Linked DNA regions of Saccharicrinis fermentans DSM 9555 = JCM 21142. The protein of the gene in region 2 interacts with the protein of the main gene of each other region in a pairwise test. Links are inferred from orthologs where the notes say so. Each region holds a gene or a part of one and is shown on either strand. Other genes may lie near its edges. The genes, in order: CYTFE_RS0118585 and CYTFE_RS0115150.

The links.
Region 1: the proteins of CYTFE_RS0115150 (region 2) and CYTFE_RS0118585 interact in binary tests that used the Escherichia coli proteins (3 or more experiments, as listed by UniProt). The link is inferred for Saccharicrinis fermentans DSM 9555 = JCM 21142 from one-to-one orthologs.

What each region holds. Positions count from the first base shown.
Region 1 is NZ_KI912107.1:4,554,459-4,557,476, forward strand. Bases 86-2,852 are described here. They hold CYTFE_RS0118585 (aminotransferase class I/II-fold pyridoxal phosphate-dependent enzyme), read right to left. Parts: upstream 2,153-2,852; coding sequence 1,019-2,152; downstream 86-1,018. Other genes in these bases: CYTFE_RS0118580 (TlpA family protein disulfide reductase), read left to right, coding at 86-606; recO (DNA repair protein RecO), read right to left, coding at 2,380-2,852. In the rest of the region: more of CYTFE_RS0118580, read left to right, coding at 1-85; more of recO, read right to left, coding at 2,853-3,018. UniProt on the Escherichia coli protein: Shows aminotransferase activity with methionine and histidine as substrates, and to a lesser extent also with phenylalanine.
Region 2 is NZ_KI912107.1:3,717,457-3,720,633, reverse strand. Bases 214-3,139 are described here. They hold CYTFE_RS0115150 (cytochrome c oxidase subunit I), read right to left. Parts: upstream 2,519-3,139; coding sequence 908-2,518; downstream 214-907. Other genes in these bases: CYTFE_RS0115145 (SCO family protein), read right to left, coding at 2,531-3,139; CYTFE_RS0115155 (cytochrome c oxidase subunit 3 family protein), read right to left, coding at 280-897; CYTFE_RS0115160 (cytochrome C oxidase subunit IV family protein), read right to left, coding at 214-269. Also shown: more of CYTFE_RS0115160, read right to left, coding at 1-213; more of CYTFE_RS0115145, read right to left, coding at 3,140-3,177. UniProt on the Escherichia coli protein: Cytochrome bo(3) ubiquinol oxidase is the terminal enzyme in the aerobic respiratory chain of E.coli that predominates when cells are grown at high aeration.

The DNA.
Region 1 (3,018 bases), 840 kb from region 2 along the record:
GGAAATATTGCTAGTGATTATATAAAAAACGATTTATTAATGGCAGCAGCTAAATATGATATTGGACGTGTGGATAGTTTAGATCAGTATTATAAGGCATTTGTTTCTGTTTCTACATCAACTCGTAATAATGAAAGTATAACAGAAAAGTATAAAGCCTTAAAAAAACTTGCGAAAGGGCAGCCTTCACCTGTTTTCACTGGTTATATCAATCATGCTGGAGGAACAACATCGTTAGGTGATCTTAAAGGAAAATATGTATACATTGATGTTTGGGCAACCTGGTGTGGACCATGTCTGGCGGAGGTTCCTTTTCTTAAAAAAGTTGAAAAACAATACCATGGTAGAAATATTGAATTTGTAAGTATTTCCATAGACGTAGAGAAAAAGAATGAGGCCTGGAGGAAGTTAGTGATAAACAAAGAATTGGCCGGTATTCAATTGCGTGCTGATAAGGATTGGGGGTCGGAATTTATTGCCAGTTATGAAATAAATAGTATTCCAAGGTTTATTTTAATAGATCCCAATGGTAATATTGTAGCCTCAAATGCCCCAAGGCCTTCCAACCCTAAGTTGATGGAGCTTTTTAGTGAGTTGAATTTGTAAAATTATGGTTTAGTCTGAAGAATGCAAGAGACAAGATAGCTGCCTACCAACTTGCTAGCTATCTTGTTTGATATGTTTATAATTTTCTTTTAAAGTTCACAAGGAATTAGGCTAAATTAATCATCTTTCACTGTGTAAAACGATCTTTGTGGCTTGTTTTAACTTATCATAGCCTTGCTATGTCTTATTTAAAAGACTACTTGAAAGATTGCATTTTTAACTCTTGTTACTAAGTGCTAATGCATTATTTCGGTTTAAATAAGTATTGTGTATTTTTAAAAAGGACTCCCCAGTGGTATTATGCTGGGGATTTTTTATTGCCTACGAAGCTTACTATTGTAAATGAATTATCTCTTGAGGCTGCATCCTTTATTTTTAACTCGAAAAATATGAGTTACGCCATAAGGAAGGTTTACATGCTTTTTAACCTAGCTGCAGCATCTAATATTTGTTCGTCGCTCACTGATAGGTTTATTTGTAAAAACTTTTTTTTGCTTTTTTCGTGGTAATAGAAACTGATGGGCATGGTAGCAATATCCTGCTCGTGAATTAACTTGATGGCAATATCGATGTCATTTTTTTCTAATGAAGGCTCAAAACTTATCAATTGAAAATAGGTTCCTTTGCTGGGTATGGCTTTGATCTTAGAGTCTTTGATGCAGGAGAGAAACAGGTCTCTTTTCCTTTGATGGAAAATAGCTAGCTGACTGAAATTATTTTGTTGCTTCATCCATTCTGCAATGGCCATCTGATATGGTAATTGAATGCCTTCGCCAATGATATCAATCATCTTACGTATCTCTTTGGTCAGTTTGGCCGAAGCCATGCAATAGCCCACATGCCAATTGGGAATATGGAGCGTTTCATCAAAGGATGATACAATAATGCTGCGCTCTCGTAATAGTGGATAAAGCGCTATGCTCTGGTGCATCTCACCATCAAATACCATATGTTCAAAGGATTCATCACTTAAAACAACAATGTTGGTTCCGTTGAGTATTTTCTGAAGGCGAATCATGTCCAGTTCTGACATGGTGGAGCCGGTAGGGAAATGTGGAGAGTTAATAATAATCATACGTGTTTGAGTAGATATTAATTTCTGTACTTCCTCCCATTCTACATGAAAATCGGGTGAGCGTAGTGTAACATAAATAGCACGTGCTCCTGTTGTCTCAATTGCTTGCTCGTAGCTTCTGTGGGCTGGTTCAAAAACCAAAACCTCATCTCCCTCCTTTAATAAGGCCATTACTGAGGCAAAAATACTTTGTTTAACTCCGCTTGTTATGGTGACCTCTGTCTCTGGGTCATAGCTATAGTCGTATAACTTAGCAGTCTTGGCTGCGATAGAGGCTCGCAAGTCTAATAAGCCATATCTGGGGGAAGGTATGTTGGCATTCTGCAGTATTTTGGTAAGTAGTAATTGTTCTAATTCTGTACTGCATTTGACCAAGGAGTGACTCTCAGCCAGATTCAATAATGAATTTTCTCGTGCATATTCCACCATTGCCATAGGCGATGTGAGGTTATTTGTATTGTGTATAGTCATAGCAATTAAATCATTCCTGTAATATGTTTGGTGGTTGATTTTAGGGTGTTAAAATGTTTTTTAACGACCTAATGTGGTGATAGCCTTATTTTTATCGCGTAAATCATGCTGTTAGTATAGCTTTTATAATGATCATGGCAAAAAGCAATTTACAAAAGTTTTTGCTATAAAGAGTTTCTAATGGGCAGAATAGCTTTAATATTCCGCCAACTGCGTATTTTATTCTATTACCGGTACAATTCCTTGAGTACTTTGAGTGATTTAATATTTGAAAAGCCGGAAAGGTGAAGTTGGTAATATTCCAACATTTTTTCGATAAACTTTGTTCTATCATCCTGGCTTATTTGTAGTGAATCTAATTCTTCAATTCTAATTTCACTAAGCTGGCGTAGAATCGATGTCTCTGAATGGTTCATGTAATGGGGGTGTGCAGGTTCGCTTTGTTGAAATGTGCCTGTTTTTAGGTTAAAGTATGGAAGCGCTTCGTTACTGTCCATGGAAGGAAAAAAACCCAAAGGCCGTGTTAAGCGAAACAATAAAAATAAGTGAAAATTTTGAACACCAGGTAAATGACTGTCCAGCATAGATATGGATTGATGTAGGAAGGTAAATAAGTTGGCATCTCTTTTGTCCTCTTGTTTTAAGGCTTTGTTAAGAACCTCTGCAAGGAAGAAAGCCAGACTGCGTCTGACGGGTTCAAATGGAATCTGGGTAAATGGGGTGTTTACTTTGAAATCTTTTATGCGGTGTATGGTTTTTTTTTCGGAATGATATACTTCTAAATCCAACAGGGAGAGCGCTTGTAAAAAAACATGTTTGTCTTTTTTTTTTCGACTTCTAACTTGATTAATCATGTATGACTGAAG
Region 2 (3,177 bases):
AGGAATGTAACAATTAACACAAGGGTTACCAGTATAAATATGGTAGGTACGATGATCTGTATGATTCGATTATCAAACTTCAAGTGCATGAAATAGATCAGTACCAGTGTTGATTTGATCGATGCCAAAAGCAAAGTGACAAAAATCGTAAGTTGGCCAAATTCTACATAGGCTGCCCCAACTGTTATTCCTGTGAGTGCAAGTAGAATAGCTAGTATGTATAGGTATGTTTTATACGGAACAATATGTGATTCTGAGTGATTATCCATAATGCAAAGTTTAAGTAATGAGATATAATAATGGAAACAGGAATATCCAGATGATATCAACCAAATGCCAGTAAAGTCCTGAATTATCAAGTAATACTGGGTTTTCATGAGTCAAGCTGTTCTTGTTTACCCTTATGATTACAATAGAAATAAGAACCATTCCAACTACTATGTGGAGGGCATGCAATCCTGTCATAAAAAAGTAGAGTCCAAAAAACAGGGTATCACCATTTCCTAGTTTATGTAAGATATCACTACTGGGGAAGAAACCATGCTCCAGTTTTGCACTCCACTCAAAATATTTGTTCACCATAAATATAACAGCCATGATTATAGTGGTGGCTAAAAGTATTAAAGTGAGGGCTTTATTTTTTAAACGAATGGCAGAGCTGGCCATTGCTATGGTGGCGCTGCTTATTAATAATATAACCGTGTTGATTGTACCTACAGTTACACTTAGTTGTTGTGCGGCTAAATGAAAAGCTTCTGGGTTCAGGTATCTGTATACTCCATATACGATAAATAAACCTGCAAATAATAACAACTCGGTAAATATAAATAACCACATACCTAGCTTAGAGCCTTCGTCGTCTCTGTGCACATGTTCAATTGTTACGCTTGTGTCCATATTATAAATATTAACTGTAATCGTAAGGTCCCTTGGTTATTACTGGTATTTCTTCAAAGTTTTCCAGTGTTGGAGGAGAATCGATAGTCCATTCTAATGTTTTGCCTCCCCATGGATCTTTAGGTGCGATAGGGCCTTTCCTGGCTCCTCTAACAAGGTTGATGATGATAATAGCAAGTCCTATAAAGAGAACCCAGGAACCAACAGTAGAAACTACATTGAGTCCATGAAAACGGTCCACATAATCGTAATATCTGCGTGGCATACCTTGTATTCCCAATAGGAACATAGGGGTATATAGAAAACAAAATCCGGTAAAAAAAGCCATCCAACCTACTGTCGCTACTCTGGTGTTGTACATTCTTCCCCACATTTTAGGGAACCAATAGTGAATAGCCCCCATAAAGGCAAAGCCAACACCTCCAAAAACGATATAGTGGAAGTGGGCAACCACAAATGCTGTGTCGTGCAGGTGTACATTGGTAGCCAAAGCTCCTAAGGCAAGACCGGATAAGCCACCAACCATAAACACAAATAAGAAGGATGCCGCCCAGAAAAAGGGTGGCTCCAACTGAATGGAGGCTTTGTGTAAGGTGCTAACCCAGTTAAAAACTTTGATGGCACTAGGGATGGCAACTAAAAAGGTTAAGAGGGAAAATACATATAGAGCCGTTCCACTCATACCTGCGGTGAACATATGGTGACCCCATACGAAATAACCTACAAAGGCAATGGCTAAGGTAGAAATTACAATGGCCTTGTAGCCGAATATTGTTTTATTGGCAAAGGTTGGTATGATTTCAGAAATGGCGCCCATGGCAGGGAGTATCATAATATAAACCGCTGGGTGTGAGTAGATCCAAAATAAGTGCTGGTATAGAATAGGATCTCCTCCCAAAGCAGGATCGAAAAAACCAATGTTTAGTATCCGCTCTCCAACAATCATTAGTAGCGTGATGCCAACAATGGGGGTGGCCAAAATCTGAATCCATGCAGTACCATATAGAGTCCATGGAAATAAAGGCATTTTAAACCATGTCATACCTGGTGCCCGCATTCGGTGAATGGTAACAATAAAGTTGATGCCAGTTAGTATGGATGAAAAGCCTAAAATAAATGCTCCTATCACAGCCGGAAGCATGTTGGTGTTGGTTTTAAAACTATAGGGTGCGTAAAATGTCCAACCTGTATCTGGAGGACCGCCTGCCATAAACAAAGATGAAAGGGCAACAATGGCTCCCAAAGCATACACCCACCATGATAGGAGGTTGAGCTTTGGAAAGGCTACATCTTTAGCGCCTATCATTATAGGTAACATGAAGTTGCCGAAGATGGCAGGCAAGCCCGGAACAACAACCAAAAATATCATGATTACACCATGCAGTGTAAAGATGGCATTGTAGGTGGCTGCATCCATCACGGTTCTTCCAGGAGCCATTAACTCCAGCTTCATGAAAATACCAAGCACAACCCCGGTGAGAAAAAAGGTGATAATGGAATATAGATACAAAAGTCCTACTCGCTTGTGATCGGTGGAAAATATCCAGGCAAAAAGTCCTGTGTACTTCCCTTTTACATCCCTAAAGCTAACGTGACTTTGGGTTACTTCTTCTTGTGCCATATTTGGTGTAGATTAAGTGATTCTTTTTTTGGGTTTTATGGTTAGTACTAAAAATACCAGTCCGGCAATTACAATAATGAGTATTCCTGCCATTTTGGTAATGTTGAGTACATAGGATTGTCCTACGGGGTCGTAACTGTAGCAGAACTGAAGGATGCGGTTAACTGTTGGGCCGGGGATCCCTTTGGAGGATTCAATAACAGCTAACTTAAGCTCGAAAGGTAGAAAATAGGTGCCGTTGAGATATCTGGTTATCTTACCTTTGGGACTGATTAATATTAATCCGGCTGTGTGTATAAAGTCATTACCGGTTCGTTTGTAAGAAAAACCCGTGGCAGTCGTCAGCTTAGCGATGTTACTGCTGTCGCCTGTAAAGAATAACCATCCGTCTTCAAAACCTTCTTTTTCCACGATTAAGGAATAACTATTGCGTTTTTTCTTTGCCAATAGATAATCTTCGTTGTGATCGAAGCTGATGGTAACAATCTGGAAATCTTTACCCAGTGTCATGTCCGATTGATTAACCACCTCCGTAATGCCATCCATGAGGGGAGTGCATATGCCGGGACAACGGAAATAGACAAAGTTTAAAATAGTGGGTTTGTCTTTGATGATGGAGCTCAAAGGAATAGTATCCCCTTTTATATTGACGACTTTGA